Regions from separate parts of the Sporosarcina sp. NCCP-2331 genome, predicted to be linked through region 3. Evidence: riboswitches for the same ligand, from Rfam matches in the RefSeq annotation. Region 3 holds a riboswitch; each other region holds the start of a gene.

The links. A riboswitch is a leader RNA that binds a small molecule or an ion and turns the genes downstream of it on or off. The one in region 3 is predicted to bind cobalamin.
Region 1: another riboswitch for cobalamin. It lies ahead of NCCP2331_RS00430 (ribonucleoside-diphosphate reductase subunit alpha); the one in region 3 lies ahead of NCCP2331_RS06520 (ribonucleoside-diphosphate reductase subunit alpha).
Region 2: another riboswitch for cobalamin. It lies ahead of NCCP2331_RS14835 (ABC transporter substrate-binding protein); the one in region 3 lies ahead of NCCP2331_RS06520 (ribonucleoside-diphosphate reductase subunit alpha).

Annotation. Positions count from the first base shown of each region.
Region 1 is NZ_BRCD01000001.1:89,453-96,873, reverse strand. It holds gene NCCP2331_RS00445 (methyl-accepting chemotaxis protein) at 1-691, shown strand, start outside; gene NCCP2331_RS00440 (hypothetical protein) at 1,065-1,235, shown strand; gene NCCP2331_RS00435 (YhfM domain-containing protein) at 1,413-2,297, shown strand; cobalamin riboswitch at 2,376-2,551, shown strand; gene NCCP2331_RS00430 (ribonucleoside-diphosphate reductase subunit alpha) at 2,723-4,138, shown strand; gene NCCP2331_RS00425 (catalase) at 4,539-6,599, opposite strand; gene NCCP2331_RS00420 (CdaR family transcriptional regulator) at 6,787-7,421, shown strand, end outside.
Region 2 is NZ_BRCD01000028.1:30,973-38,393, reverse strand. It holds gene NCCP2331_RS14850 (transglycosylase domain-containing protein) at 1-1,743, opposite strand, end outside; gene NCCP2331_RS14845 (YwiB family protein) at 1,905-2,333, shown strand; gene argS (arginine--tRNA ligase) at 2,330-3,997, shown strand; cobalamin riboswitch at 4,400-4,531, shown strand; gene NCCP2331_RS14835 (ABC transporter substrate-binding protein) at 4,673-5,665, shown strand; gene NCCP2331_RS14830 (FecCD family ABC transporter permease) at 5,658-6,650, shown strand; gene NCCP2331_RS14825 (adenosylcobinamide amidohydrolase) at 6,652-7,421, shown strand, end outside.
Region 3 is NZ_BRCD01000008.1:82,197-89,617, forward strand. It holds gene scpC (succinyl-CoA:acetate CoA-transferase ScpC) at 1-864, shown strand, start outside; gene NCCP2331_RS18395 (hypothetical protein) at 1,087-1,209, opposite strand; gene NCCP2331_RS06500 (hypothetical protein) at 1,486-1,680, shown strand; gene NCCP2331_RS06510 (ribonucleotide-diphosphate reductase subunit beta) at 2,065-3,102, opposite strand; gene NCCP2331_RS06515 (flavodoxin) at 3,081-3,518, opposite strand; gene NCCP2331_RS06520 (ribonucleoside-diphosphate reductase subunit alpha) at 3,506-5,728, opposite strand; cobalamin riboswitch at 5,862-6,041, opposite strand; gene NCCP2331_RS06525 (alanine/glycine:cation symporter family protein) at 6,257-7,421, opposite strand, start outside.

The sequences.
Region 1 (7,421 bases), on a different contig from region 3:
ACAAACCGTTTCTTCTACTGAGACAGGTATGTATGAAGTGAAAAAGCTTCGTGAGCATAATATATCGGCTAACGAAATGACAGAAAAGGTCCAGTTGCAGATGGAAACCCTATCGAATAAAATCGGTGCCATCAATCAGGTCATCACGTCCATTCATGATATCACCGCGCAGACGAACCTCCTTGCATTAAATGCGAGCATCGAAGCTGCAAGAGCGGGTGAGCACGGTAAAGGGTTCGCCGTCGTCGCGGAGGAAGTTCGAAATCTGGCCGAACAGTCACAGAAAGAAACAAGCGTTATTTCAGAGATTGTAAAAGAAATCGTAGCAGAATCAAAGCAAACGACAGAAGTGATTACAGCGAATATGCAGGTGATGGAAGAGCAAAACCAATCTGTCACAAGCACAGAAGTCTCATTCACACAAAACGTGGAATTGACCAATCAAATGCGCCAGGCCATCATGGAACTGGCAGCTGAGCTGGAAGAAATGCTTGTACACAAAGATCAGGCAATGCTTGCGATTCAGAGTGTTTCAGCAGTATCTGAAGAAACAGCAGCTTCTGCTGAACAAGTGAGTGCATCGTCTGAAGCACAGCAGAGTGAAGTAGAGCGTGTGGCGGAATCGACCAACCGAATGAAAGAAATTGCAGGTGAATTGCAGGATGTAGTCGGCCGGTTCCGATTAGAATAGTATGAATGAACGCAGAAAACCTTCTTCCGCCAATCTTTTTGGCAGAAGAAGGTTTTTTCATATAGGCAGTATATGTGTATGAATTTATCTAATTTAGTAACTAAGCTTGAAATTTTCTATTGCGCAATTGAATATATTTATAGTATAATGTTCTGAATAGGAAGAATTGAAAATCATGCACACTAATATTTCCGGAGTAGAAGAAAGAGAAATTCCTTATACCTTTATCAGAATATGTAAGCGCTTCCAAATGACCTTGTGAGAGGGATACTTTTTTCAGGTCGGCGCATATAGTAAAAATACAAGGATAGGTTTCTAAATTCTCTGTTCGGGCATATACTGTGCAAACATTAAAAATCAGGAGGTCATTTCTATGAAAAACAATACCTATCAAAACAATTCAGCACTGCCGGAGCAAAATGAGCAATTCTATTTAATCACAGGATACTCGGAGAATGGCTTTATCCATGGGATTACATGGGAAGAAGCTTATGTACAAGGATTGGCGGAGTGCGGCTGTCTATGCGAACAACAACTAATGTAACCGGCGAAGAAAATTCGATACAGGGTGCCTGACAGGAAACAATTGTGATGAAGTCCACACTTGTTTTGTGCATAGGCACCCTGTTTTGTTATGCCGTTAGTCTTTTGATGCTGCATCTTTCTTATCTTGTAACTTTATCCACTTTTGAGAGTCTAAGTGGGAAAGGGGGCTTACGATATGAAAAAAAGTCGATTGTTAATCAGTTTGATCTTAGTATTATTCAGTTTACTGGGATGCCAGCAGAATGAGCAGACGGAGGAAAAGCAGGGAACACCGCTTTTAGGGGAAGTGACAAATCAAGCAGAAGTGACCGAAGATGATTTTGTCTACCGGTTAGTTTCCGAAAAACAACAGTATCAAGTTAGCGAGCCGATAAAATTATATGCAGAATTAGAATATACAGGTGATCAAGATGAAGTAGAAATCACCCATGCCACTTCGCCGTTTTATTTTCCTATTACTGAAACAACAAGAGAATACGATATTGAATACTCTATGGATATGCCTTTAGAGCGAACCATGCTGAAAAAAGGGGAATCGCTTCGTATGGATTATGAATCCAGCGGCAGTTTTCTGGACAGGGATACTGAAGAATATAAAACGTTTATGAAACAAGTCATGAACGGCCACTTTCCTGCGGGTCAATATGTTGTTGACGGTAATGCCGACTTTAATTTAATTGGAACCGAAGAAAAAAAGTATCAAATAGAGGCGCCGGTGAAATTTCAGGTTGCTGGTGGAATCAAAAAATTCAGCTTATCCAAGTCGAAAGGTTTCGGTCAAGTGAATGGGGATATTTATGCAGAAATAGATGACGAAGAATCAGCTGAATTGATCCAGACTGCAATTTTGAATGCTGTGAAACAACCTGGCATAGTCGATACGGCGGCTTCTGATTATGATATGAAAGTGTCCTATGAAGACGGCGGAACGCAGGGATATCATTTGTGGATTGGTGAAAAGGGACAGAAGAGTACAATTATGCGGGTTGATGACACACATAGGATTTATACTGTTTCAAAAGAGATGACGGAGCTGTTGTTTGAGATTGTTAACAAATAGCTATTTCTTTCATCCGTCACAAATCATACTCTACCACCTTCGCCTTCATCCGTGGTAAAATAGAACAAACCAAATAAATGAGTTTGCACGATGCGCCGGTACCTATCAAGGTATAAAAGGGAATTCGGAAATCGAAGCTGTCCCCGCAACTGTACACACGGACGACCGCCAGAAACAGCCACTATGGAGACATGGGAAGGCTTGGCGGAAGGATGAAGTGAAGCCAGGAGACCTGCCGCGCATCGTCAAAGCGACACTTTCTTCGGGGGTTGAGAGGTGGAGGCAAAAAAGTCTCTGATCATCATGCGGCTTGCATGGTTACTTTAGAGTTGCTTATTTTTGTTTCCTCATTCACAACTATTGCAATCATACTGCCGAAGAGGCGGAATGATTGTTTTTTGTTGTTTACGAAAGGAGACGGCGAGATGAAGGTATTGGAACAAACAGAAGAGCGGCCGCATGAACGCGCGCTGCTGACTATTTTATACAAACAAGCAGAACAATTGCGCAAAAAACCGGCATACGAAGGATTTCACCATACCGTGCGAAAGCTGCTGGAAGCCGGGTTATACGGCAGCTGGGTCAATCATTATTCTGCCAATGAAATTAAATGGCTGGGCCTGCAAATTGTACCTGAACGCGATCAGCTTCTTTGCATCAGACAGCTCCGTCAATATATGAATGAATTTGTCACATGCAATCATTATGATTGGCCAATGGGACTCCCGCAAGAACGGCTGATGCTCATTGCGATGGCTGCCATGCAGCAGGAAACCGTCCAGCGTCTGCAAAAAGTCAGGGAAGCTTATTGGGTATTGAGCAAGGGATATGTGACGCTGCCGGATGAGGTGATGGCATTTCTCGGCAAGACATTCAGCCAGCGTCAGTCTGCAAGCGTGCCGCATTTGTTGGATTTGCTGGATATACGAATTCAATCGTATTTATCCAGCAGAGTAAAGGAGAAGCATATCCGTATACCCCATACATTTATGGAACAAGTGAAGGCGTGCGGTTCCTGGCTGGTATTTAATATGGAAGAAGTCCGGCGCGAGATGAATTGTTCTCTTCACGATGTCGACAGTGAGGCATTTCATCAGGCTGTTGCGAATCCTGCCATTACGCATAAAAAACTATCGGCTATCGGCCTGATGAAACAGCTGCTGGCCAGTGACGGTGTTGTTTTTCATTTTGAGGAAGATAGTCAGTCTGATATCGGAAGATTAGGTTCTTCTATTCAACTGCCGCGTGTGATGAACGGCAATACTTTGGCGCAGGTTTGTGCCATACAGGTCCGTTTACTGAACGGTATATTGGATTTTTGGGAGAGAAAAGATCGCAGGCGGGAAGTGCGTATAGAAGTGGCCGGCTGGGAAGAACTGCTGGCGGGCCAACGAATTGGACTGCATTCCGAACAGGCTGTGTCCTTTATAGAACGGCTGTCTGAAGAGATAAATCTGCACGTAATCAAAGCTTCATTGCAATTGGCGAAAGAGAAAGGACCCTATCCGCAATTTGAAGGCTCGTGCTGGCAGGATGGAAGCTATTTTGAACAGCGGCATTATACTTCTGAAGCGTGGCAGGAAATCAGCAATGAAATCAAGCAGTACGGCATTCGAAACGGCAAGTTGCGAAAAGCTTCGGATACTGTGAATTTGTCAGAACATCCCCCGACTAAGCACCGACAGCTATCGATGATTAACCGGCTCGCTGCACAGCAGCAACATACGGAGATTGGCGGTTCCATCACATTGGAAAAGTCTCCATTACTGGAAACGGCGGAATTATTACAGCTGCTGATGAAGGCTTGGAGCAGCGGGATAGAAGAAGTAAGGATTATTTAAAAGGGATCTGCGTAAGGCTCTGTTCTTGATAACTTGTCTTGTGCGTATTGCGAGAATCATGCTGCAGTTTGACCCCTCTTCGGCGCTTAGGGGTCGCCTTCTACTGTGAGCATACTGGCGAAAAGCATGGCTTTCTGCCAAAGAAGCTTGGCGGATGATCATAGTACCCGCTCAATCGCTCATAGTCCAGCCTCATCCACTCATAGACATCGGCTGTATGATCATTCGGCTCAGCTACGTGATCATACAGCATACCGGCATGATCATTGAACCGATCTCCGCGCTCATAGCCGCTCTGCAGTTATGCCTCTGCGGTTGTTAGGAATATATATTAAACATTCCGCTTAGACTTCTCAACAAACAGAAAACCACCCCGACGGGTGGTTTTCTGTTATTGCCATTAATCTCGATCCCAAAAGCGTTGCTGTGCTACGGCAGCCACAAATTCTTCTCCGAAATTTGTATTTCCTGAAGCAAATACGACTCCTGCCATATTGCTTTCGTTGGACTTCTCCAGGAATGCCTGGCCTGAAGAAGCTACACCGATCGGTTTATAATGAGTGTAGGCTACGCGCAGATAGTCTGCAATTTCGTAATCAAATCTGCTTTGATTTTTATGCGTTCCGCCTACGATATAAATAGAGTCCAGCAAATAGGGGCTAGTCGTGATAAATGTCTCGTTGACTTTTAGCTTGGTTCCGTCATCACCGGTAACAGTGCCCAGTGTGTCGCTGACAATCACAACAAAGACTCCATACTTCTTCAGTGTTTCAAGCGCACCTGAAACTTCATTCGCAGGGAAGCCGTCACCGACCAATACGCCGACTTTCATAGAGTACGCATATTTCGGCGTATTTGCCTGGCTGAGGGAAGGGTAGCTGGTCGTAACCTGCACAGGCGTTCCGCTAGGCCGGTCCACGCCGATATTGTCCGCTATCGTATTCGCTAATTCTCTGTCTACATTTATCAGCATATCGACGTTTTGCTGACGCACCGACTTGCTTTTTACGCTGCCGAGCTGATAGCTGAAACCGTCAATTGTATGCTGTTTCTCAACAGGTGTCAGACTGTTCCAGAAAATTCTTGGCTGCGTGAAGAAATCGTCGAACGACTTGCTTCGTGCCCGGATCGCATGGCCGTCTATTTTCTTCGGATACGATTCATAGCCGCCTTCTTCCGGCGGAGTCGTGTACGGAGTATTATTAGCCAGTGAGTTTTGATGGTAGTTGACTTGGTCGGTATCAATCCGATATCTCATAGCGCCCCGTCTTGTATTGTTATGGAACGGGCAGATTGGCCGGTTGATCGGCAAGTCCTGGAAGTTTGCGCTGCCAAGTCTGTGATATTGGGTGCTCTGGTAGGCGATCAAGCGGCCCTGCAGAACCGGGTCATTGGAGAAGTCGATTCCCGGAACTACATTTGCAGGGTTGAACGCCACTTGCTCCAACTCAGCAAATTCATTATCGACGTTCCGGTTCAATGTCATCTTGCCGATCAGCTTAACCGGAATCAATTCTTCCGGCCAGAATTTAGCCGGGTCCAGAATATCAAAATCAAATTTGAACTCGTCTTCCATCGCAACCAGCTGAACGCCCAGCTCATATTCTGCATAAGCTCCGCGGTCAATCGCTTCCCTCAAATCACGGCGGTGGTAATCCGGATCAATTCCGCCAATTTTTTGCGCCTCATCCATCAGCAGCGAATGCACGCCGAGCACAGGCTTCCAGACAAACCGGACAAAAGTGGCCACTCCTTCTTCATTGACCAGAAGATACGTATTGATCGAAAAGGATTCAATCATCCGATAACTTCTCACGATGCCCCGATCCGACATAATCCACATGACCATGTGAAGGGACTCCTGATTATTCGCGACATAATCCCAAAAATTATCATGTGCACCGGCAGCTGTCGGGATTCCGGTGCGGGGTTCAGGTTTGTAAGCGTGAATCATGTCCGGGAACTTCATGGCATCCTGATTGATCAATACAGGCATGGCAATGGTAGTCAGATCATAATTTCCTTCCTCCGTGTAAAACTTCACTCCTTTACAGCGCAAATCCCTTGCCGTATCTTTAGAACCCTTACTCCCTTGCACAGTAGAGAAGCGGACGAATACCGGCGTCTTTTTGCCGGGCTCCTGTAAAAAGCATGCTTTGGTGAACTGACTCATCGACTCATAGCATTCAAACTCTCCATGTGCGCCGTACCCTCTCGCATGCACGATTCTTTCAGGTATTTCCTCATGAAGGAAGTGGGTCATTTTTTCAAAATATTCATAGTCCTGACGAAGTGACGGACCGCGTACACCGGCTGTCAGCTGCTCCGAGTCATTAGACAGTTTCTTTGACTGGTTGGTTGTTAACGGCTTTCCTGTATTTTGAACACGGAATTCCTCCAGTTGCTCGTTTTTACTGTTGCCATCGTTTTCACGGTTATTTCCTGAGTGTGATTTATCCATACACACGCACCTTTCCTGAGTAAAGTTTCCGATCGTTATCATACTATGCGCGCTAATCAGCAATATTCATTGTATGGATGTAAGATATTGTGAAGCACGTTGCATTTCCTTCCCGCCCCCTATTGAGATGAAAACTGAAGTGGCGTAAGATAACACTAACTAGCAGTTTTCATCAGAGGTGAAGCGGATGTTCCAATTTGATACATTAGGACAAGAGATGGTGAAAGAGATATCGAATTTGATTCAGCAGCAGGTGATTTTAACAGACCGCCGCGGCTTTATTCAGGCGAGCACAGACGCTGCCCGGATCAATCAATTCCATGAAGGTGCATTGTTGAGCATTCGACAGAAAGAAATGCTCTATATGGATGATGACGAAGTAGAGCGATTGCGCGGTGTGCGTAAAGGGATCGCGCTGCCGATTATTATTGACGATGAACCGATTGCTGCACTCGGCATTACCGGTGAACCTGAGACAATCAGGCCGCAAGCACAGCTGATTTTACGTGTTGCAGAACTATTCATTCAAGATTCCATGAAGCGAAAGCAAAAAGATGAAAAGGTACGGGATTTGGAGTTCTTCGTGTTTGACTGGCTGACGGGAATGAAGAAAGACGAGCGATTTGGAGAGAGGGGCACACTGCTCGGAATTGACGTGACACAGTATCGGCAAGTAGCGGTCATTGAAGTGATTGATTTATTGGAACAGTTCTCGATTGAGGAAATAGACATATTTACATCGATTCAAAACATCCACAAATCCATGAAAATGATACGCTGGGCGCAGAACAAGATTTTGCTGCTGCTGCCTGAAATGAATCA
Region 2 (7,421 bases), on a different contig from region 3:
GAAACCTGTCCAAATCCCTGCGGTCAATGAAGGAGAGAAACCGATTAAGTACTGATCGGAAATCGTTGTGCCGGACTTTGCGGCATACGGGCGGGACTGTTTTGGCCGCATCGATAATCCAGTGGAGGATAAATAGTCGCTGAACACCGGGTCGAACATGCCGGTCATCATTTGTGATAATACAAAAGCATCTTGCGCCGAAATGATTTGCTTCGGTTTTTTATCCGCGTACTCATAGACGATTTTCCCGTTCGCATCCGTAATCGACAAAATCATCTGCGGCTCAACCTCAGCGCCTTTTGACGCGATGCGGTTATAAGCGGTCGTCATTTCCATCAGCGTCACATCGGATGTTCCGAGTGCAACGGCGGGTGATTCCTGAAACGATACATCGATTCCGAGGCGCTGCGCCATTTTGGTATAGGGTTTATAACCGATTTGCTCCAGCGTTTTCACTGCATAAATATTATCGGAAATTGCCATTGCCTGTGCCAATGAAATCGGCTTGCCTGCAAACTTGCCGTTAATATTGCTCGGCTCATACGTTGAGCGGCCATCATCATAGGTGAAAATAGTTTTCTCGGCTGTCATGAACGTCAGTGGATTGAAGCCTTTTTCCAGAGCCGCCGCATATAAAATCGGTTTCATTGCGGAACCGGGCTGCCGTTTTGCCTGTGTAACCCGGTTGAATGAACTATCTGCAAAATTCACTCCGCCCACCATCGATGTAACAAAACCTGTATCTGCCGCCATTGAAACGAATCCTACTTGTAAATCATTTTCAGGCATCCACTGCCCAATCACCTCTTCTGCCGTTTTCTGATGATGCTGATTCAGAGTCGTACGGATTTTCCAGCCGCCTTCAGCGGGCACGCGGCCTTTTGCAATCAACAGTTCTTCGGCCTGCTGCCAAGCCGCGTCCAAGAAATACGGTGCCACTTGCTTCGCGTCTTTCCAACTTTCCGTTTTCAATACAATCGGCTCATCTATTGCACGCTTTTGCTGATTTTCGGAAATATAACCGCCGCTCTCCATTTGATTCAGCACAAGCAACTGGCGATTGCGGGAGTTTTCCGGATTTGCCAGAGGCGAATAAAGGGAAGGGCCTTTCGCGATCGCTGCAATGGCAGCAGCTTCTTCAAGGGTCAGTTCCTTTGCGGACTTTGAAAAATAAAACCGGCTTGCTGCTTCTACCCCGTACATCCCGTGTCCGAAATAGATCGTATTTAAATAGCCTTCTAAAATCGTATCCTTATCGTAGAACACTTCTAAGCGGTAAGCGAAAAGTGCTTCTTGAATTTTTCTCGTCCACGATTTTTCATGCGTTAAATAAAGATTTCTAGCATATTGCTGAGTAATTGTGCTGGCTCCCTGTGCTTTGCTCATCGTTTTGACGTCTTTCAGCACGGCTCCTGCAAGCCGCTTGTAATCGAATCCATGATGCTCAAAAAATTTCCGGTCCTCTGTTGCCACAAATGCATCGGCCAGAAACGGTGAAATATCGGAAAGTTTCATCCAATATCTGCGCTGCTGTGAGAAATGGTCGCCGATCTGATGTCCGCTGTGATCGAGAAAGAGAGACGCTTTCGGTACACTTAATGAAGGTGCGCCGAGTATCTGGGCATAGAGTCGTAGTGCGATCAAAACAGTGACGGCAGCTGTAGTCATCATGATGGTGAGTGAGAAAAACCGTTTTCTGAGCTTTTTTCGATTAGTAGATTTTATATAGTCGGTACGTTTCATTGAACATCCCATCCCGTTCCATTCAAGTATCTTTTGTCAGTATGGTATGGTTTCCCATAGATTAAACGGTGAATGGCAAAAAGTTTGGACTCGGTAACATTGAAAGTACCGGCGGAAGAAGTGTATAATAAGTGAATCTATCTACATAAGGCGGTGAGCGAATGGAAGCACCAAACCAGCAGCAAGCGGTGCAAGTCCGGCTCCGTTCAGTGATTCAGCATCCCGGACAACCGGCGGAAGCGCATGAAATACAGGCAAAAGGGCAGGTCGTCGAAAAAAAGGGACAGGCTTATCTGTTGTTTGAGGAACTGAACGAAGGAATGCCGCCGGTTCGCACAACGGTGAAACTGCACGCAGAAGATGCCTTCATCATGCGCAAAGGCGGCGTTCAGATGAGGCTGCCTTTCCGTCCGGACGATGCGCGTTTCGGCACATACGGAAACGGCCCGGCAGTCATGGATTTGCTGGTCGACACAAAGGAGCTTCATTGGACACCGGGACGGTTTTCAGTGGCTTATGATTTGCATGCAGAAGGAAATTTATTGGGGAAACATCAATTGACTATAACCTATTCGGAGGTACCAAAATGAATGCAGTGGAACAGATTCAGTCAGAAATAAAAGCGGCTTTGCAGCAGGCTGTTGAAAAAACAGGTCTAGTGGAACCAGCGGATATTCCGGAAATCAAACTGGAATCGCCGAAAAATAAAGAGAACGGTGACTATGCAGCGAACATCGCAATGCAGCTGACGAAACTCGCGAAGCAACCGCCGCGTGCAATTGCAGAAGCGATTTTGGCACATTTAGATACAACGGACACAGCGATCGAATCAATCGAAATTGCGGGTCCCGGCTTTTTGAATATCCGTGTGAAGGCAGGCAGCTTAGCGGACGTCGTGAAATTTATTCTCGACCAGGGCAGCGAATACGGGCATTCCGAAAGTGGACAGCATCAGAAAGTGCAGGTGGAATTCGTTTCCGCCAATCCGACAGGCGACTTGCACCTCGGGCATGCGCGGGGCGCTTCTTTAGGTGATGCATTATGCAATATTCTTGATCTCGCGGGTTACGATGTATCGCGTGAATACTATATTAACGATGCGGGAAATCAAATTAATAATCTGGCTAAGTCAATTGAAGTCCGTTATTTCGAAGCGCTCGGTTTGGAGAAGGAAATGCCGGAGGACGGCTACCAGGGTGCAGACATTATTGGGATCGCGAAGGAACTTGCCAATGAATATGGCGACCGTTATACAAAAGTTCCGGAAGAAGAGCGCTTGGCATTTTTCCGCGAACACGGTCTGCAGATCGAACTCGACAAGCTGAAGAAAGATTTGGCGGACTTCCGTGTTCATTTTGACAACTGGTTCTCTGAAACTTCGTTATACCACAACGGCAAAATTGAAGTCGCGCTTGATAAACTGCGTGAAAATGGTCATGTCTATGAAGAAGAAGGAGCCACATGGTTCCGTTCTACTACGTTCGGCGACGATAAAGACCGTGTGCTGATCAAACAGGACGGATCGTTCACCTATTTAACGCCGGATATCGCCTATCATGAAGATAAGCTGCGCCGTGGTTTCGATAAGCTCATCAACATATGGGGCGCTGATCACCACGGCTATATTCCGCGCATGAAAGCTGCAATCCAGGCGCTCGGCTATGATCGGGACACGCTGGAAGTTGAAGTTGCGCAAATGGTGCAATTGTACAAAGACGGCGAAAAGTTCAAGATGAGCAAACGCACAGGAAAAGCCGTCACACTGCGCGAATTAGTGGAAGAAGTCGGCTTGGATGCGGTGCGTTATTTCTTCGCCATGCGTTCAGGCGATGCACAAATGGACTTCGATCTGGACCTTGCTGTTTCCAAGTCCAATGAAAATCCAGTCTACTATGCACAGTATGCACATGCCCGCATCTGCTCCATCCTGCGTCAGGCAAAAGAGCAGAATATGCAGCCGTCAACAGAAAACGTGACACTGCTGCATGACGAAAAAGAACTGGAACTATTGAAGAAACTCGGCGACTTCCCGAAATTGGTCAGTGACGCAGCCCGTCTGCGTGCACCGCACCGGGTGACGACCTATATCCAGGAACTCGCTGCCGCATTCCATAGTTTCTATAACGCCAATAAAGTACTGGACCCGGAAAACAAAGAGCTTTCCGAAGCACGTCTGGCACTCATCACCGCCACAAGCACGACGATCGCAAACGCACTGAAACTAGTCGGCGTCGAAGCACCAGAACGGATGTAAGATATCTAAAAGCTGTCCGCTGAGTCATGTTATATGACTGACCGGGCAGCTTTTGCTGTTTATTTGTCTGGCCGTGATCATAGCCGGAGGAGTATGAGCACCGGCGGGAGTGCATTAAGATCATTCTGCGCGAATGAAAGCCCGAATGGTGCGGTGGTTGGCTGGAATGGTGCGGTTGAAGTCTGTATTGGCGCGGTGCAAAGCTGTATTGGTGCGGGAAAGTTCTGTATTCGCGCGTTGCAGCACTGTTTTGGTGCGCTCCAACATCATTTTCGCGCGTTTGCTGTTTTCATTCGGCGCTGGGTGAAACAGTCCGCCCTATGTGATAATGGAGACAGCCCAAGCACGCAACGCCCTCTCTGTACATTCAGTCGAATTGTAGTATAATAAAGCAGATTACGAATTACATACATTCTAAAAGGTTCTCTCAGTCAAACAGAGATGAAAGGGGAAATCGGTTCAAAGCCGATGCGGTCCCGCCACTGTAAGTGCCAAGCGCACAAGCCAGATACCTGCCTTTTAGGATTCAGTTCCGCAGCAGCCTACGAGGATAGGTAAAGTGGAAGAAGCCTGTTATGGTCTTCATCCGCTTAATCCTCCGCATCTACGGAGGGTTTTTTGTCTTTGTAAGCAGCATGTGTAATCATCCACAATCACCCGAGGAGGAAATAGTTAATGAAGAAATTTTGGCAGTTATTACTTACAGCGATGCTCGCCGTTTTGCTGCTCGCAGCATGCGGAAACGATAAAAAAGAAGAAACACCGGCTGATTCCGGTCAGGCTACTGAAGACGCAAGCTCTGATCAGAAACAAGCGGAAGATACAGACGGAACTAACTACCCGTATACAATCAATGATGCAGCAGGAGAAGATATTACATTCGAAAGCGCTCCTGAGAAAGTCATTTCGCTAATCCCGAGCAACACGGAAACTTTATTCGGCATTGGTGCAGGCGATAAAGTGATTGCTGTAACAGAAAACGATGATTATCCGGAAGAAGCAACAAAATTGGATACAGTCGGTGATTATAATGTGAACGTCGAAAAGGTGATTTCTCTGAAGCCTGACGCTGTGTTTGCTCATGAAATGATGATGGCATCAAGCGAAGAAGGGCTGAACCAAATTCGCGAAGCCGGCATTCCGGTGATTGTCGTACCGACTGCAGAGACTTTTGATGAAACGTATGAATCAATCAAAGTGATCGGCGAAATTATGGATAAAAATAAAGAAGCCGATCAAATCGTGGAAGACATGAAAGCGAAAGTGGAAGAAATCAAAACGAAGGCAGCGGATATTACGGAAAAGAAACGCGTCTTCGCGGAAACATCCGATGCGCCTGAAATCTATGCGCCTGGTAAAAATACTTTCCCACAACAATTCTTAGAAATGATCAATGCGGAAAACGTAGTGACCGAAGATGGCTGGGTGATGATGAGCCCTGAAACGATCGTCGATGAAAATCCCGATGTGATCCTAGTCATGTACAGCTATGTGCCGGATATTATTGAAAGCGTGAAAAAGCGTGACGGATTCGATACAGTCACGGCAGTGAAAGAAGATCAAGTAGTACAAGTAGATGAGAATACCACAAGCCGGACAGGTCCTCGTTTAGCGGACGGATTAGAAGCTTTTGCAAAAGCTGTTTATCCAGAGGTTTTTGGTGAATAAAACAGCCCTCGCCTATGCCGTGTCGATTGCCACCTTCCTGGTGGCAATCTGGCTTGGTGTATCGATCGGTGCAGTGAATATACCTATAGAGACGCTATGGAATCATACGGACGCAACTGCGAGCAATATCCTGTGGAAAATACGCATGCCGCGTGTGCTGCTGGCAGGAATTGTCGGTGCGTCACTTGCCATATCGGGAGCAGCCTTCCAAGGGCTCCTGAAAAATCCATTAGCAGATCCATATACCCTCGGAGTGTCATCCGGTGCCTCTGTAGGCGCTGTGATCACACTCTTTTTTGGTATTTCGCTGCCGTTCCTGGGCTCTTTCACACTTCCGGTATTCAGCATGGCCGGTGCGGCGATTACGATGTTTTTGGTCATCGGTTTTGCCCGTATGGTCGATCGATCCATGAAGATGGAGACGATTATATTAACAGGAATTATTTTCGGTTCGTTTCTCGGCTCCGTCCTGTCGCTGATGATTGCGCTGACACAGGAAGAGCTGCGGCAGATTGTCGGCTGGCTGCTTGGCAGCGTATCGATGCGCGGTTGGAAGTATATTACAATGGTGCTGCCGTTTTTTATTGGCGGTTCGTTCATTCTCTGGCTCAATCGCCGGGAACTGAATGCGATGCTGTTCGGTGAAGAGCGGGCACATCATTTGGGCGTCAATGTAAAACGCCGCAAGCTGCTTATTTTACTTGGCGGGTCGGTGCTGACAGGTTCGGCGGTCGCTGTTTCGGGGACGATCGGCTTTGTCGGGTTAGTGGTGCCGCATATGACGCGGCTGTTATGGGGATCGGATCACCGGCATGTGCTGCCGCTGTCGTTATGTAACGGTGCAACTTTGTTAATTATTTGCGATTTGGTGGCACGGACCATTATTTCGCCGGCGGAACTGCCTGTAGGCGTCATTACGGCATTCATCGGGGCTCCGGTTTTTGCTTATATCTTTTATAAACAGCGCAGAAAAGGAGCGATGTGACATGCTGCAGGTACAGGAGTTATCAGGAGGATACGGCAAAGAACCGATTGTGAAGCAGGTATCATTTCATGTGGGAAAAGGAGAAATCCTCGGCATACTCGGACCGAACGGCAGCGGGAAATCAACGCTGCTGAAGATTATTTCAGGCATCCTGCCCAAACAGCACGGCATGGTGAAGATCGATGGCCAGGATTCCGCTGCCTACACACAGAAGCAGTTCGCACGCAAAGTGGCAGTCTTGCCGCAGCTGCACGCGCACGCGTTTTCCCATTCCGTGAAAGATACGGTCGGGCTCGGACGCTATCCGCATCAGTCGGGTATTTTTTCAAGTTGGTCTGAAGAGGACGAGCGGGCAGTTCAGGACGCAATGAATTATACGGGCATCACACGCTACGTGGATACGCCGATTGAATTGCTGTCAGGAGGCGAGCAGCAGCGGGTCTTTGTTGCGCAGGCACTCGCGCAGGAAGCACCAATTTTATTGCTGGATGAACCGACGAATCATCTCGATATCGCGCATCAGCAGCAATTGCTCGATACGATCCGCAATCAAGCACATCAAAAAGGCATTACTGTTGTCTCGGTGTTCCATGATATTAATCTGGCGGCACTTTATTGTGATCGGTTGTTATTGTTGAAGAAGGGGGAAGTGGCGGCTATCGGTACACCGCAAGAGGTGGTGCTGGAGCAGGAAATACATGCAGTTTATCAGGCGCGCGTCAAAACACAGGCTCACCCTGAAATGCCAAAACCTCAGATGACACTTCTCCC
Region 3 (7,421 bases):
ACAGAGAAGATGGATATTCCATCCCCAATCGTTCCTCCGGATGAAGAGACACAGGAAATTGCTAACAATTTACTCGACTTCTTCCGTGACGAAATCAAGAAGGGCCGCATGGACGAAACATTGATGCCTCTTCAATCAGGTGTTGGTTCTGTAGCAAACGCAGTACTTGACGGCATGAGAACTTCTGAGTTCAAAGACATCGAAGTATATTCCGAAGTACTTCAAGACGCAATCTTCGACTTGATCGACGACGGCGTAGTGAAATTCGCTTCCGCTACTTCTTTGACTCTTTCCAAGAAACGTCTGGACAGCCTGAAAGAAGATATCGGTAAATACCGTGATAAGTTAGTATTCCGTCCACAGGAAATCTCTAACCATCCGGAAGTGATCCGACGTCTGGGCATCATTTCATTCAACACAGCACTTGAGCTGGACATCTACGGAAACGTGAACTCTACACATGTCAGCGGTACACGCATGATGAACGGTATCGGCGGTTCCGGTGACTTCGCACGTAACGCGCGTATTGCGATCTTCGTAACGAAGTCGTACGCAAAAGGTGGAGATGTTTCATCGATCGTACCTTTCTGTTCACACGTAGACCACACAGAGCATGACGTAGACGTGATTGTTACGGAACAAGGTTATGCGGATCTTCGCGGCCTGGCTCCACGACAAAAAGCAGAAGCATTGATCGAGCACTGTGCACACCCTGATTTCAAGGATGAGCTGCGTGATTACTACAACCGTGCGAAAGAACAAGTTGGCGGACAAACTCCACACATCTTGGAAGAAGCACTTAGCTGGCACGTAAATCTTGCGAAGAACAAGACAATGCATAAAGCGGCAGAAGCACAGAAATAAGTTGGGTGAATGGGCGAGCGGATTAATTTCCGCTCGTTTTTTTGTTTTGATTAGGATGTTGGCGGCTGCGCGGCGGGGCTATGAGCGCTGGCAGGGTTGGTATGATCACTCGCATACCGTGTATGAGCACCGCCGGGTCGGCAATGATCACCCCGCGGCCTTCAATGATCACTTGCGGGTATGGCATGAGCGCTGGTGCGTATTCAATGAGCGCGGACCTTCCTATGCATATTTAGCTGTCATCCCGCACGTCTCTTCTCCTCTATCCAAAATGATGATCATTTCCAACATCATTCCACTCAGCATCTTGATAATGATAGCTAACATTTTCGTCGTAATAGACATAGAAAAAGAACACCCTCTGATGTCTTTCAATCAGAAGTTGTTCTTTTCTTATGCTGTGATAGTATGCTGTGATAGACTTCAGTTCTCTGAATCATTCCACCGGTGCTAGCTCGTCTGCTCGAAGAAGTCCGTCTTCGTGTCGTCGAAGTTATCGACATACGCACGAATCCACTTCATCGGATTGTCGGTGAATTACTGATACTACCTCCACTGTAATTCCTTTACCGTGCAGCTCTTCTCTAGTATGATATGATGAAAATAAAGGTGGTGAGCCAAATGAAAGATGGTCTTAATCCCAATCAAAAGAGAAAGTATGGTTGGCTCGACAAGTGGGTTAAAATGACAGGCGAGCGCGCAAGAATTGATGCCAAGGCAAACGACACATATATCATTTATGAAAAAGACGGCGTGTTATGTAAAGAATACCCTAACGGAAAAGTAGTTCCATTGAAGAAGAATGGTGAATCTTAATGAGTCAAATAAACCCTCGCTATACGTGTTTGCCGGTAACAATGGCAGCGGTAAAAGTACATTACGCAGCCTCATTATCGACAAAATCGGCTTAGATATCAACATAGATCCAGATGCTATTGCGAGAAGGATGGATCCTGCCAACCCTGAAAAGAAAAGAATATCGGCTGGTTAAGAAGTTATTCGATCTGTTCGCCAATATATTAAAGAAGGTAAAAGTTTTTCAATTGAGACTACATTAGCCGGAATGAATGCTATTAGACAAATGAAAGAAGCGAAGCAAGAAAGTTGGACACCAATCCAGAATCGATTCGTGTCCCTGCTTGTTATGCTATTCAATATTTTCTACCCGTTACCTTTAAAGCCACGTTCACTTCCCATAGCTTACAAATCATCAAACCCATTCAAATCACTAGTTTTCACATATTGCCGGCTCGTCTGCTCGAAGAAATCGGTCTTCGTATCGTCGAAGTTATCGACATATGCGCGGATCCATTTCATCGGATTGTCCGTGAACTCCGGATAAATCTCGCTCAGGCCGAGCATGCGCAGCATTTTGTTTGCGCGGTATTTGATATAGCCTTCCATCTCATCGAGGTCCAGTCCGTCAATTTCGCCCAGCACATAGCGGCTCCAGATGACTTCCTGTTCGACGGAATGGCGGAACTGATCATAAATCCAGTCCGTGAATTCGTCGGTATTGTATTCCGGGTTTTCAGCCAGTGCTGCGCGGAAGATGTCGCTGATTGCCTTGCCGTGTTGCAGTTCGTCGCGGTTGATATAGGAAATCATCGTCGACGTGCCGACCATTTTCTGATGGCGCGCCAAGTTATAGAAGAATGCGAATCCGCTGTAGAAGAACAGGCCTTCGAGCAGCGTCGTGTAGACCATTGCTTTCAACACTGTCTCGATTGTCGGGTTCTCGGCAAATTCATTGTACACTTCCACGATCCGTTCATTCCGCTTCATTAATACCTCATCTGTGCGTCCCATTTCGAATGAAGCCATCTGCTTGTCGAGATTCGTGACGGATGACAAAACGTATGCGTAACTGTGATTATGCTCGCTCTCCTGATCAGCAATCGTTGCCAGAATAGACTTGACAGACGGATCCGTCGTGAAGTCTGCGATCTTCATTGCAATTACGGTCTGCGGGCCGTCGAGTGTCGCAAGCAGGCCGATGATTTTCAGGAAGGCGGACTGTTCCGCCTGTGACAGACGTGAAAACTGTTTGACGTCCTGTGTCATATCCACTTCATTCGCTGTCCAGAACAGCGAACGGATTCGCTGGCGCAATGTGTAGAAGTGAGGATGTGCGAGATCGTTCCAGTTCAGGATTCCGCTTGCTTCCCCGCCGAAAATAGCTGTCGCTTTATTTGGATTTGCCGGGTTCAGTACTTTTACTCTTGTAAGTGTCGCCAATGGTCGAGCACTCCTTTCGTCCAGTTCGTTACGAGTTGTTCTTGTGTGCCGCGCGGGCTTTGTTCGATTTTCAACGGTTCAAAAGGTGAATGATAAAAGCGCGCCAGTTTTTCAGCCGCATGGCAAAACAATTCATCTCCGCCGAATTGCGTGTCCCCTGTGCCGAACACGTAGACCGGCTCCGGTTTGAAGCCGATGTCCGCGACGAAATCTTTCACTTCATCCGGCGTGGCGCCCTTTTCCCAGGTGAATGAACCGATACAGAAGGCATCGTATTCATTCACATCCGGAAGAACGCCGATTCCGATGCGGTGTATATCGACTTGGATGCCTTCGCGGGTCAGGTTCTCTTCAATCAATTCCGCCACTTCCTCCGTATTGCCGCTCCAAGAAGCGTACGCAATCAGGAATGACACCACTCGCACTCCTCGATTTCAGAAGCTGTGGAACGCATATAGTACGTCGTTTTCATGCCGGACTGCCAGGCCTGCATATGCAGATCGAGCAGGACGGATGCACGGATGGAGTTCGGTACATAGATGTTGAATGAAATTGACTGGTCGATATGGTGCTGACGTGCAGCGTTCTGCTTGATGGACCAGCGCTGATCAACGATGTACGCGGAACGGCGATAGACATCATACGTGTTGTGGTCGAGATCCGGTGCGATAACCGGCAGTTTATAATCCTTTTTCTCCTCATGGTAGAACGGCTTGAACACTGGATCGATTGATGCAGTGGAGCCCGCGATGACCGATGTCGAACTGTTCGGCGCGACTGCCATCAGATAGCCATTGCGCATGCCGTTGATCGCCACATCCATGCGCAGCTCGCGCCATTTATTCGAATCGTATTCACGCTGTTCGAAATACTCGCCTGTCTGCCAGTCGGAGCCGTCGAATAATGGATACGCGCCTTTTTCCTTCGACAGTTCCATTGACGCTTTGATTGTCAGATACGCGATATTTTCATACAATTTATCTGCATAGTCAACGGCTTCATCCGATTCCCACTGGATGCCCTTGAGCGCCAATAAATGATGCCAGCCGAATGTGCCGAGTCCGATGCCGCGGTATCTTGCGTTCGTCCGCTGCGCCTGCACGACAGGGATCTGGTTCTGATCGATGACATTGTCGAGCATGCGGACCTGAATCGTAATCAAGCGGTCCAATACGTCTGCAACCACTGCTTTCCCCAGGTTGATCGATGACAGATTACAGACCACGAAATCGCCCGGCTTCGTGCGTGTGACGACTAAATCGTCTTCAAGGGTAACTGATTCGTGTGTGCTCGCTGACATATTTTGTAATATTTCTGTACACAAATTACTCGAGTAAATGATTCCTTCATGTTTATTCGGGTTCATGCGGTTTACTTCATCGCGGTAGAACATGAACGGCGTGCCCGTTTCCAGCTGGCTGCGCAGGACCCGTTTCATGATTTCGATCGCTGATACCGTCTCGCGTGACAGGTCTTCATTCGCCACACATTCCTCGTACTTCTGGCGGAATGAGCCATTGCCTTTTTCTTCATCATAGAAGTCTTCCAATGAAAAGCCCATCTTCGTACGGACTTCATGCGGATCGAACAGATGCCAGTCTTCGCGTGACTCGACTTTTTCCATGAACAGATCCGGCAGGCAGACACCTGTGAAGATGTCATGCGCGCGCAGACGGTCATCGCCGTTGTTGAGCTTCAGATCCAGGAACGTGAAGATATCCTGATGCCATACATCCAGATACACTGCCACCGCGCCCTGCCGCTGACCGAGCTGATCGACAGAAACTGCCGTATTGTTCAGCTGCTTGATCCACGGAAGCACACCGCTCGAAGCGCCTTCAAATCCGCGGATGGATGCGCCGCGTGAACGCACTTTGCCCATATAGACGCCGATGCCGCCGCCGAATTTCGACAGGTTCGCGATATCGGTGTTGCTGTTGTAGATGCCCTGCAAGGAATCATCCACTGTATCAATGAAGCAGCTCGACAGCTGGCCGTGCATCTTGCCTGCGTTGGAGAGCGTCGGCGTCGCCACCGTCATATAAAGATTGCTCATCGCCCAGTAGGCTTCGCCGATCTTGTGGATGCGGTCTTCCGTTTCATCCTGCATCAGCGTCATCGCAATGATCAGCCAGCGTTCCTGAGGCAGCTCGACCGGCTGCTTGGAGAAATTCACTGTCACATAGCGGTCCACCAGCGTTTTTAATCCGATATACGTAAATAACAGGTCGCGTGAAGGCTCCAGCAAACGACCGATCTCCTGCAGTTCATCATGGCTGTACTTCTCAGTAAGAATTGGAGTATAAAGGCCCTGTGCAACCAGTTTTTCTACATTTTTCGCAAAGTCGGTATAGACGTCCGCACCGCGCAGCGCTTTCTGCTTCGCATACACATCGTACAAATAAATGCGTGCGGCAACGAAAGTCCAGTATGCGTTCGCTTCGTCGATTCTGCTCAATGATTCGAGCACCATCGCGCTTGTCCAGTCCGAAGCGGAACTGTCCGGATGACGTTCCTGATAACGCTCGCTCGCTTCCGTCAGCGCCTCGATTTGCTTCTTGCCGAATTCCTGCTCAAGATTTTCCAGCAATAGATTAAGACCTGCCGTTTCATGAATTATAGCCATTACATTCGCTCCCTTTGTGTTTGTTATGTAAGTAAAAAGACTCCCAGTAATCCGGGAGTCATTAGTAGATCAATGGAAGTTTGGCGGCAGAAGTAATACTTGCCTGATGCTTCCATTCTTCCTCCCCGAAGAATGTATTGCGGAATGAATGGCAGGTCTCCTGGCTGGCACATCGTCCTCCTGTCTCCCTTCCCGCAAGAATGCAGTGGGTATAATCCAGACAGTCGTCCATGCCCTCAGTTGCGGGGGCAGCTCCGTTTTTAAGCGGATTCCCTTTTAAACCGTTGATGGTACCGATTCATCGAAAATACTATATATAGTGTCTTATGTACAAGTAATACCCTAACATGTAGTGGTTAAACTTGTAAAGCATAAAAAGAATCTCAGCCCAGAATGTACCTTCTGAACTAAGATCCTTTCATTTTACAGGGAAATATTTTATCAAAATCAAACTTTATATGCCTTGACGGAAAATAAAATCACCGATGTTTTCTGTGCTGTATGGCATATGGATATCGATACGGATTTTTATGGCCGCAATCGTTCTTCCGGTTTTTCAGGTGTATCTTCCCAGCACTCCGCACCTGTTAGTCCCGGTATGGTGGAAGCCTTAAATACAGGGTTTTTCCCTGCCTTTCTCTGTACGGTAAAATCATCGAGCACCTGGAAGGCAACTTTACCGAGCAGGACAATGACGACGAGGTTGATGATTGCCATGAGCCCCATGAACAGATCTGCCATGTCCCAAACCACCTGCACCTTCGCAACTGCTCCAAAAAACACCATCCCGAGAACCAAAATCTGATATGCGTATTTCCAGCCTTTATTCGCATTGATGAATTCGATGTTCGTTTCGCCATAGTAGTAGTTTCCAATAATCGAACTGAACGCGAAGAACATGATCGCAACGGCAATGAAATAAGGAGCCCATGCGCCTACGTGCACCGCCATGGAAGCCTGCGTCAGCAAGATTCCGTTCGTTTCGCCCGATTCATACAGCCCGCCCAGCAAAATGATGAATGCCGTTGCAGAACAGATGATGATCGTATCGAAGAACACGCCGAGACTCTGAACGAGTCCCTGCTTTGCCGGATGTGATACATTTGCCGTTGCTGCTGCGTTCGGCACACTACCCATCCCGGCTTCATTGGAGAATAAACCGCGGCGCACTCCTTGCATGATCGCCGCACCGATGCCGCCTCCGACCATTTCCTTGATGCCGAAAGCGTGCTCGATAATGAGCATGATCATCGCCGGAACCTGCGTAATGTTCATGATGACAATGAATAATGCCACAATAATATAAAACGTTGCCATGACGGGAACAATTGTCTGCGTTACTTTCACGATCCGCTGCACGCCGCCGAACACGATGACTGCAGTCAGCAGGATCAATCCGATTCCGACAGTCCAGTCAGGAATCCCAAAAACATCCATAAAGGACTGGCTGATCGTATTCGACTGCACCGCATTAAAAATGAATCCAAAACAAATGGTTAACAAAACCGCAAAGACAATACCGAGTTTCCGATAACCGAGCGCCTTTTGTATATAATACGCTGGTCCTCCGCGGAACGTATCGCCGTCTTTCACTTTATAGACTTGCGCAAGCGTACTCTCTATGAATGCAGTCGCCATGCCGATAATTGCGATGATCCACATCCAGAATACCGCGCCCGGCCCGCCGATTCCG